Regions from separate parts of the Streptomyces sp. NPDC033966 genome, predicted to be linked through region 1. Evidence: riboswitches for the same ligand, from Rfam matches in the RefSeq annotation. Region 1 holds a riboswitch; each other region holds the start of a gene.
What was found. A riboswitch is a leader RNA that binds a small molecule or an ion and turns the genes downstream of it on or off. The one in region 1 is predicted to bind cobalamin.
Positions count from the first base shown of each region.

Region 2: another riboswitch for cobalamin. It lies ahead of ACZ518_RS02425 (ribonucleoside-diphosphate reductase subunit alpha); the one in region 1 lies ahead of ACZ518_RS01420 (energy-coupling factor ABC transporter permease).
Region 3: another riboswitch for cobalamin. It lies ahead of ACZ518_RS07715 (ABC transporter substrate-binding protein); the one in region 1 lies ahead of ACZ518_RS01420 (energy-coupling factor ABC transporter permease).
Region 4: another riboswitch for cobalamin. It lies ahead of ACZ518_RS25905 (CoA-acylating methylmalonate-semialdehyde dehydrogenase); the one in region 1 lies ahead of ACZ518_RS01420 (energy-coupling factor ABC transporter permease).

Region 1 is NZ_JBVIRQ010000001.1:298,122-300,309, forward strand. Features, by position in the region: gene ACZ518_RS01410 (AMIN-like domain-containing (lipo)protein) at 1-31, shown strand, start outside; gene ACZ518_RS01415 (flavodoxin family protein) at 58-777, opposite strand; cobalamin riboswitch at 910-1,135, shown strand; gene ACZ518_RS01420 (energy-coupling factor ABC transporter permease) at 1,165-1,863, shown strand; gene ACZ518_RS01425 (energy-coupling factor ABC transporter substrate-binding protein) at 1,863-2,188, shown strand, end outside.
Region 2 is NZ_JBVIRQ010000001.1:526,779-528,966, reverse strand. Features, by position in the region: gene ACZ518_RS02425 (ribonucleoside-diphosphate reductase subunit alpha) at 1-815, opposite strand, end outside; adenosylcobalamin-variant (AdoCbl-variant) riboswitch at 972-1,048, opposite strand; gene ACZ518_RS02420 (Uma2 family endonuclease) at 1,183-1,767, shown strand; gene ACZ518_RS02415 (YbdD/YjiX family protein) at 1,822-2,019, opposite strand; gene ACZ518_RS02410 (carbon starvation CstA family protein) at 2,016-2,188, opposite strand, start outside.
Region 3 is NZ_JBVIRQ010000002.1:495,207-497,394, reverse strand. Features, by position in the region: gene ACZ518_RS07725 (DUF4352 domain-containing protein) at 1-333, opposite strand, end outside; tRNA gene ACZ518_RS07720 (tRNA-Trp) at 464-540, shown strand; cobalamin riboswitch at 729-866, shown strand; gene ACZ518_RS07715 (ABC transporter substrate-binding protein) at 902-1,891, shown strand; gene ACZ518_RS07710 (FecCD family ABC transporter permease) at 1,888-2,188, shown strand, end outside.
Region 4 is NZ_JBVIRQ010000009.1:305,117-307,304, reverse strand. Features, by position in the region: gene ACZ518_RS25910 (ABC transporter substrate-binding protein) at 1-850, opposite strand, end outside; cobalamin riboswitch at 911-1,081, shown strand; gene ACZ518_RS25905 (CoA-acylating methylmalonate-semialdehyde dehydrogenase) at 1,271-2,188, shown strand, end outside.

The DNA.
Region 1 (2,188 bases):
GCTGGACTTCCCGCACCCCGACACCTGCTGACCCGCGGACGGCCCGGAGCCGCCCGGTCAGCGGTGTTCGGGGTTGGGGAAGTCGAAGCGGCAGCCGGCGTCCCACAGGGATCGCTGGTTGCCGTGGGCCGGCATGCCGCCGGCGCGCTTGAGGAGCGCCGCCAGGTGCATCAGGTTCCACGACATGAACGTGGTGTTCCGGTTGGTGAAGTCGTTCTCGGGACCGCCCGAGCCCGGGTCCAGGTAGGAGGGGCCGGGGCCGGCCTCGCCGATCCAGCCCGCGTCGGCCTGGGGCGGGACGGCGTAGCCGAGGTGCTGGAGGCTGTAGAGGATGTTCATGGCGCAGTGCTTGACGCCGTCCTCGTTCCCCGTGATCAGCGCTCCGCCGACGCGCCCGTAGTAGGCGTACTGGCCCTGCTCGTTCAGCAGCGAGGAGCAGGCGTAGAGCCGCTCGATGACCTGCTTCATGACGGAGCTGTTGTCGCCGAGCCAGATCGGGCCGCACAGCACCAGGATGTCGGCGTCCATGATCTGGCTGTAGAGGACCGGCCACTGGTCGCTCTCCCAGCCGTGGTCGGTCATGTCCGGCCAGACGCCGGTGGCGATGTCGTGGTCGACGGCGCGGATCAGCGAGGTGCGGGCGCCCGCCGACTCCATGACGGCCCGGCTCTTCGCGATCAGGCCCTCGGTGTTGCTGGTCTCGGGAGAGCGTTTGAGGGTGCAGTTGACGAAGACGGCGGAGAGGTCCTCGTAGCGGGGGCTCTGGTCGGCTGCCATGTCCTCCACCGTGCCGGGCGCCCGGCGGGCGGGCCAGCGGGCCTGGCCCGTCCGGGGTGTGCCGCGGGGCGGCGGCCGGGTGGCGGCCGGGGTGGCCGGATCGGTCCGGGTTGTGACGGTCCGTGCGGGCGACTAGGGTCGTCTGGCCTTGGTGTTCGGGAAACCGGTGGAAGACCGGTGCGGCCCTCGCCACTGTGATCGGGAAGTCCGGCTCCACTCTCCCCCAGACTCCGTCCGGGAGGTGCCCCCACCGCGGGAAGCCACTGGGCCCGCGCGGGAGACCGCACGGTCCCGGGAAGGCGGAGCCAGGGCATCAGTACCCGTGAGCCAGGAGACCGGCCGGGGCGCGTCGTCCATCCACGAGGTGCTGGAGAGGTCTCCCAACCCATGCATATAGCCGAGGGGTTCCTACCCCCTTTGCACGCGGTCGCCTGGGGCGCCGCGTCCGCCCCCTTCGTCGTCCACGGGGTCCGCGCGCTGACCCGCGAGGTGAAGGCGAACCCGGAGAGCACGCTGCTGCTCGGGGCGTCCGGCGCGTTCACGTTCGTCCTGTCCGCCCTGAAGATCCCTTCCGTGACGGGCAGTTGTTCGCACCCGACGGGGACGGGGCTCGGGGCCATCCTCTTCCGGCCGCCGATCATGGCGGTGCTCGGCACGATCACCCTCCTCTTCCAGGCGCTGCTGCTGGCCCACGGCGGGCTCACCACGCTGGGCGCCAACGTCTTCTCGATGGCCATCGCCGGGCCCTGGGCCGGCTACGGGGTCTACCGGCTGCTGCGGAAGTCCGGCGTGCCGCTGATGGTGACCGTCTTCGCCGGCGCGTTCTTCGCCGACCTGGTCACCTACTGCGTGACCTCCGTCCAGCTGGCGCTGGCCTTCCCCGACCCGGCGAGCGGCTTCCCGGGCTCCCTGGAGAAGTTCGCGGGCATCTTCGCCGTCACCCAGATCCCGCTCGCGATCAGCGAGGGCCTGCTGACGGTGCTCGTGATGCGGCTGCTGATGCAGTCCAGCAAGTCCGACCTGGTCCGGCTCGGGGTCGCGAAGCTGACCGGCGGCAAGCAGGCGAAGCAGGAGGCGGCGCTCTGATGAGCAGGAACGCGAAGATCAACACCCTGCTGCTGCTCCTGGTGGCGGCGCTGGCCGTCATCCCGCTCGCGCTGGGGCTCGGCGACGGCAAGGAGGAGCCGTTCACCGGCTCCGACGCTCAGGCCGAGGCGGCCATCACCGAGCTGAAGCCGGACTACGAGCCCTGGTTCTCCCCGCTGTACGAGCCCCCGTCGGGCGAGGTCGAGTCCGCGCTGTTCGCCCTCCAGGCGGCACTCGGGGCGGGCGTGCTCGCCTACTACTTCGGCGTCCGCAAGGGCCGCCGCCAGGGCGCGGCGCAGGCCCTCGCGCGGGCCGAGGCCGAGGC
Region 2 (2,188 bases), 230 kb from region 1:
ATCAGCGAACCGCGGGCGCGGATGCGGGAGTAGGAGAGGCCGATGCCGCCGGCGTGCTTGGACAGGCGCGCCACCTGGTGGTAGCGGTCGTAGATCGAGTCCAGCTCGTCCAGCGGGGAGTCCAGCAGGTAGCAGGAGGACATCTGCGGGTGGCGCGTACCCGAGTTGAACAGGGTCGGCGACGACGGCAGGTAGTCGAGCCGGCTCATCAGGCCGTACAGCGAGGCGACTTCCTCGACGGCCTGGACGCTCTCGTCCTCGGCGAGGCCGCAGGCCACGCGCAGCATGAAGTACTGCGGGGTCTCGATCACCTGGCGGGTGATCGGGTGGCGCAGCAGGTAGCGGCTGTGCAGGGTGCGCAGGCCGAAGAAGCCGAAGCGGTCGTCCGCGCCCTCGGCGAGCGCGTGCTCGACCAGCGCGTTCAGACGGGCGGCGTGGGCGGCGACGAACTCGGCGGTGCGGTCGGCGATCAGGCCCTCGCGGTGGCCGACGACGACGGACTCGGCGAAGGACGTCGCGCCCTGCCCGGCGGCCTCGTCGGCCACGGCCAGCGTGAGCAGGCGGGCGGCGAGGCGGGAGTAGGCGGGGTCCTCGGAGATCAGGCCCGCCGCGGCCTCGGTGGCCAGCCCGCGCAGCTCGGCCTCGTCGGCGGAGGCGCTGCGGCCGCGCAGGGCGGCGGCGGCGATCCGGCCGGGGTCGGTGTCGGGGAGGTCGGCGGTCAGCTCGGTGAGAGTACGCAGCAGCGCGGCCCCCGGGCCTTCGGTGGTGTCGCCAGAAACGGACTCGGCGCGCGGTGCGGAAGGCGCGATGGTCACGGCGGGAGCTCTCCCTCGCTCGGCCCGGTCATCGGCGGGTGGGGCGCGGGGAGGCGCATGCGGGCGCGACGGGATCGCGTACACACCGCATGGCGTCCACCGGCCCAACCGCGAGGCCCGGACGTGTCGGCACCCGGTTCGGTCGATCCGGGCGCACTGTCGGCAGGTCCTCGGACTTTTCATACCGTTGCGGGACAGTTCCGGATTCGCACCGGATTCCCCTGCGGCGACAGCGAGGATGAGCATACATGTGGTGGGCCGGGTCTGTGTGACCCCCTAGATGTTGTGTCGCCCGCGACTCCGCGTCCCTCTGGCGTACCTCTCCGCTATCGTCGGAGACAGCACCGTCGAGGAAGGCGAGCGAGGCATGACCCTCATGACCGACCATCCCCACATGACGACCGAAGCGTTCGAGCACCTGGCACGGATAGCGGCCCGCGAGGAGGAGGGGCTGCGGCTGGAATTCATCGGTGGGGTGCTGAGGAGCAAGGCGATGCCGGACGGGGACCATGGGCGGATCATCGTGTGGCTGTCCCGGATCTGTATCCAGCACCGCCCAGGGTTCTGGCTGCACGCGGGGCAGGGGATCAAGGCCGAACAGTACCGGGGCGGGCGCGCCATTCCGGATGGAATCCTGGCGCATGAGGACGCGTTCGTCGGGCAGGGCGACTGGGTGGATCCGGGCCCGATCCTGATGGCCGTCGAGGTGACCTCGTGGGACTCCGACACCGAACGGCGCGACCGGGTCGAGAAGCCGCGCGCGTATGCCGAGACCGGCATCCCCGTCTACCTGCTCATCGACCGGCTCAAGTGCCAGGTTCTCGTCCACAGTGACCCGGACGGCACATGCTACGAGACCGTACGCACCGTTCCCTTCGGTAAGGAAGTCACGCTCCCCGACCCCGTCGGCATCACCCTCCAGACCGAGCCCCTCAAGGACTGGGTGCGCTGACCCCGGCTGCGCCGAAGGGCCCCGCCGGAGGTCCGGCGGGGCCCTTCTGGCTCCTCAGCAGCAGCGGAAGCCCTCGCGCGGGTCCGCCTCGCGGGCGTCGGTGCGGGCCCGCTCGAAGGCGCGCCGGGTCAGGACCTCGGCGTCCGGGTCGTGCGAGCGGGCGTGCGCCACGTAGCGGTCGTACGCGGCCTCGCCGGAGAACTCCCGTACGTAGAACCGGGCCTTCGCCAGCGCCCCGCGCACCCCGCTCACGCGACCGGCTCCTTGGCCTTGCCCCCGCTCCCGTCGAGGCCGGCGGCCGCGAGCTCGGCCTTCTCCTCGGCGGTGGCGATGAGCCCGGCCGGGGCGATGATCTTCGACTCGGTCCACGGCACCTCGGAGAGGCGGACCGACCCGGGGGCGGAGACGGCCTTGAGGCAGA
Region 3 (2,188 bases), on a different contig from region 1:
CAGGGTGACGGTGTCCGGCAGGCTCGGCCCGGCACCGGTCGCGGTGCCCGTCCCCGTGAACCGCTGCCCCTCGGTGTCGAGCAGGTGCGCGGCCGGCGCGGGGGAGTCCTCGTACGGCACCGTCCCGGTGTTCTCCAGCCGCAGCTCCACCGCCACCAGCCGGTCCGGTCCGGCGCTGCCCGCGGGGTCGACGACCCGGGTCAGGGTCACGTCGAGCCGCTCCCCGGCCCGGTCCCCGTCGAGCGAAACGGTCTCCCCGGACCCGTCGGGCCCGGCACCGACGAGCAGCAGCACGAGGAGGGGCCCCAGCAGGCGCCCCGGACGGTGGCGCACGACGCCTCCCAGGCTCGGCGGTCCACCCCCTCCCCGCCCACGATCCTCCGCCCGCCCCGCTCCCGCCACCGGCGACGCGGAAAATGGATTGGATCTTCCGGCCGCTTCATGGCAGGGTGTGACCCACCGAAGGGGTATAGCTCAGCTGGTCAGAGCGCTGGTCTCCAAAACCAGATGTCGTAGGTTCGAATCCTGCTACCCCTGCCAAGCCTGAACGGGCATTTCTTGTCGAAAGGACCCCGGGAGACCTCTCCCGGGGTCCTTTTTGTCGTCTGGTGGGGACAGGGTGGGGACAGGATCCTGGAACGGCTCGCCCACCCCGGTGAGAAGGCCCCCGAACCATCCGGGTGGCCCGCCACCCCTCCGCCGCCCCTTCCGGGGGTGAAGATCGCGTCTGGCAGACTTGGCCTGGTTGTCCCGGCGGTGCAGGACAGGAAACCGGTGTGATTCCGGTGCGGTCCCGCCACTGTGACCGGCCGCCGCGTGCGCGCGACGGCCGGGAGTCAGACACTGACGCACCGCCTCTTCACTTCGACCGGGGACGAGGATCCCCCGGAGAGGCCTCACCATGTCGCGTGTCCGCGCCGCCGTGCGCTCCTTCCTGCCCTTCGCCCTCGTCGTGCCGCTCGCCGCCTGCGGCGGGCCGCCCGGGGCCGAGCGGTCCGCCGCCGGGGCGCAGACCGCGCCCGGGTTCCCGTACACCGTCACCAACTGCGGTGTCAGCAGCACCTACCAGGCGCCGCCCGAGCGCGCCGTCACCATGAACCAGCACGCCACCGAGATCATGCTCGCCCTCGGGCTCCAGGACCGGATGGCCGGCACCGCCTACCTCGACGACTCCGTGCTGCCCGCCTACCGGCCCGCCTACGACAGGATCAAGGTGCTGGCGAAGGAGTACCCCTCGAAGGAGGTGCTCCTCGGCGCCAACCCCGATTTCGTCTACGGCGGTTACGCCAGTGCCTTCGACAAGGGGCAGGGGCGGGACCGCGAGGGGCTGGCCAAGGCCGGCATCGGCTCCCGGCTGAGCGTGGAGTACTGCACCGAGGGCCCGGTCGGGCTCGAACAGCTGAAGACCGAGATCACCGAGGTCGCCCGGACCTTCGGCGTGCCCGAACGCGGTGAGGCCCTCGTCCGGGAGGAACAGCGGCGCGTCGACGCCGTCAGCGCGCGGGTGAAGGACCGGGCCCGGCCGTCCGTCTTCGTCTACGACTCCGGCGAGGCCTCCGCCTTCACCTCGGGAGGCAACGGCATCGGCAACGAGATCGTCTCCCTCGCCGGGGGCGCGAACGTGTTCGCCGACCTCAAGGACACCTTCGGCGACGTGCCGTGGGAGAAGGTCATCGAACGCGGACCCGAGGTCGTCCTCATCTACGACTACGGCGGCACCACCGTGGAGGCCAAGAAGCAGCGCCTGTTGAACGACCCGGCGCTCGCGCAGGTTCCCGCGGTGAAGAACCGGCGGTTCGCCGTGCTGCCGCTCTCCTCCGCCGTGCTCGGCGTGCGCGTCGCCGACGCCGTCGAGTCCCTGGGCCGCCAGCTGCACCCCGACGCCCCGTGAGGCGCGGACTCGCGCTCGTGCTGCTCGCCGCCGCGCTCACCGCCTCGGCGGTGGCGGGGCTGGCCCTGGGACCCGTACGGATCCCACCCGGCCAGGTCGTCGACATCGTCCTCGGCGGCCCCGGCGCCCGCGGGGCCTTCGCCTCCATCGTGTGGGACGTGAGGATGCCGCGGGTACTGCTCGGGGCGGTCGTCGGGGCCGGACTGGCCGTGGCCGGCGTCGTCCTCCAGGCCCTCGTGCGCAACCCGCTCGCCGACCCCTTCCTGCTCGGCGCCTCCTCCGGGGCCTCGGCGGGGG
Region 4 (2,188 bases), on a different contig from region 1:
GGGCCAGCACCTCGGCGCCGCGGACCACGCGCGGTCCCGGCCGGTTGAAATACGCGGGCCCGTCCAGCACCCACACCTCCCCCGCCCGCACAGCCGGCAGCTCGTCCCAGCCCGGCAGGGCGGTCAGCAGGTCCCGCTCGCGCAGGGTCCGTTCGGGCGGGAAGCCGCACGGCAGTACCAGGATGACGTCCGGGCGGGCTGCGCGTACCGCCTCCCACGTCATCGGCTTGGTGTGCTCACCGGGTGCGGCCAGCAGCGGTTCCCCGCCCGCGCAGGCGATCTGTTCCGGCACCCAGTGGCCGGCGGGCCACAGCGGGTCGAGCCATTCGATGGCGACCACCCGGGGCCGGGCCCGGCCCTGAGTGAGCCGGCGGACCGTGTCGAGCCGGCCGCGCAGCTCGGTGCGCCGCCGCTCGGCATGCTCCCGCACCCCGAGCAGTTGCCCGACGGTGACCAGGCAGTCCAGGACGTCGTCGAGGGTTTTCGGCTCCAGGCTCAGCACACGGGGTCCGGCGTCCATGACGCGCACGGCCCGGGAGACGCTTTCGTAGGACACCGCGCAGACGTCGCACAGGTCCTGGGTGAGCAGGACCTCCGGCGCGAGCGCGGCGAGCGCCGCCGTGTCCAGGGTGTAGAGCGAGGAGCCGGAGTGGGCAGCTCCGCCGACCGCCTCGGAGATCTCCCGGCTGCTGAGTCCGTCCGCGGCGAATTCGGCACGGGTGACGACGGGTACCGAGGCGACCGCCGCGGGCGGCCAGTCGCATTCGTGGGTGCGTCCGACCAGGTCGGCGGCGAGTCCGAGGTCCGCCACGATGTCCGTGGCCGCCGGGAGCAGGGAAACGATGCGCATGTATCGACTGTAGGCACGCGGCCAGCGGCTCTGGACTTACTAGGACGTCCAACTATATGTTCGTGGCACAAGGTCCGCGGTGCAGGGAAGCCGGTGCAAAACCGGCACGGTCCCGCCACTGTGACCGGGGAGTGTGCTGCCATCCACACGCCACTGACGAGGTCTGTCGGGAAGGCGGGCGGCACGCGGGGATCCGGGAGTCAGGATACCGGCCGCGGATGTTCCGTGTTGTCCACGAGGATGGAGCAGACACGCATGGCACCGGTTTGTACCCACGGCCCTGGTGATCCGGCGGAGCGCGCGCACACCACCGCACGCTCGTAGTTCTCACGGCATTCCGCAGCGGCGCACCCCCATCCGGGTGCCGTCCGCCGGTGTGCCGTGCCATCCCCGGATCCAACCTGACGAGAGCAGGCATCCATGGTCCGCGAGCTCACCCATTTCATCGGCGGAAAGCACACTCCCGGCGTTTCCGGGCTCTTCGCCGACGTGTACGACCCCAACACCGGCGCCGTGCAGGCCAGGGTCCCCCTGGCAGGGCGCGCCGACACCGAGGCGGCGATCGCCGACGCCGTGGAGGCGCAGGTCGACTGGGGCCAGTGGAACCCGCAGCGCCGCGCCCGCGTGCTGCTGCGCTTCCTCCAGCTCGTCGAGGGCGAGCGCGAGAGCCTGGCCCGGCTGCTGTCCGCCGAGCACGGCAAGACCGTCGCCGACGCCCACGGGGACCTCCAACGCGGCCTGGAGGTCGTCGAGTTCGCCGCCGGGATCCCGCACCTGCTCAAGGGCGAGTTCACCGACAACGCCGGCACCGGGATCGACGTGCACTCGCTGCGCAGTCCGCTGGGCGCCGTCGCCGGCATCACTCCGTTCAACTTCCCCGCCATGATTCCCCTCTGGCAGGCCGCACCCGCGCTGGCCTGCGGAAACGCATTCATCCTGAAGCCGTCCGAGCGCGACCCGTCGGTTCCGCTCCGTCTGGCGGAGCTGTTCTTGGAGGCCGGGCTCCCGCCGGGCGTCCTCAACGTGGTCAACGGCGGCAAGGAGGCCGTCGACACCCTCCTCGAAGACCCCCGCGTCCAGGCCCTGGGCTTCGTGGGCTCCACCCCGATCGCCGCGCACATCTACGCGACCGCGGCTGCCCACGGCAAGCGGGCCCAGTGCTTCGGCGGCGCGAAGAACCACATGATCGTGATGCCCGACGCCGACCTCGGCCAGGCCGTCGACGCGCTGATCGGCGCCGGCTACGGCTCGGCGGGCGAACGCTGCATGGCCATCTCCGTTGCCGTACCCGTCGGCGAGGAGACCGCGGACCGACTCGTGGCGGCGTTGACGGACCGC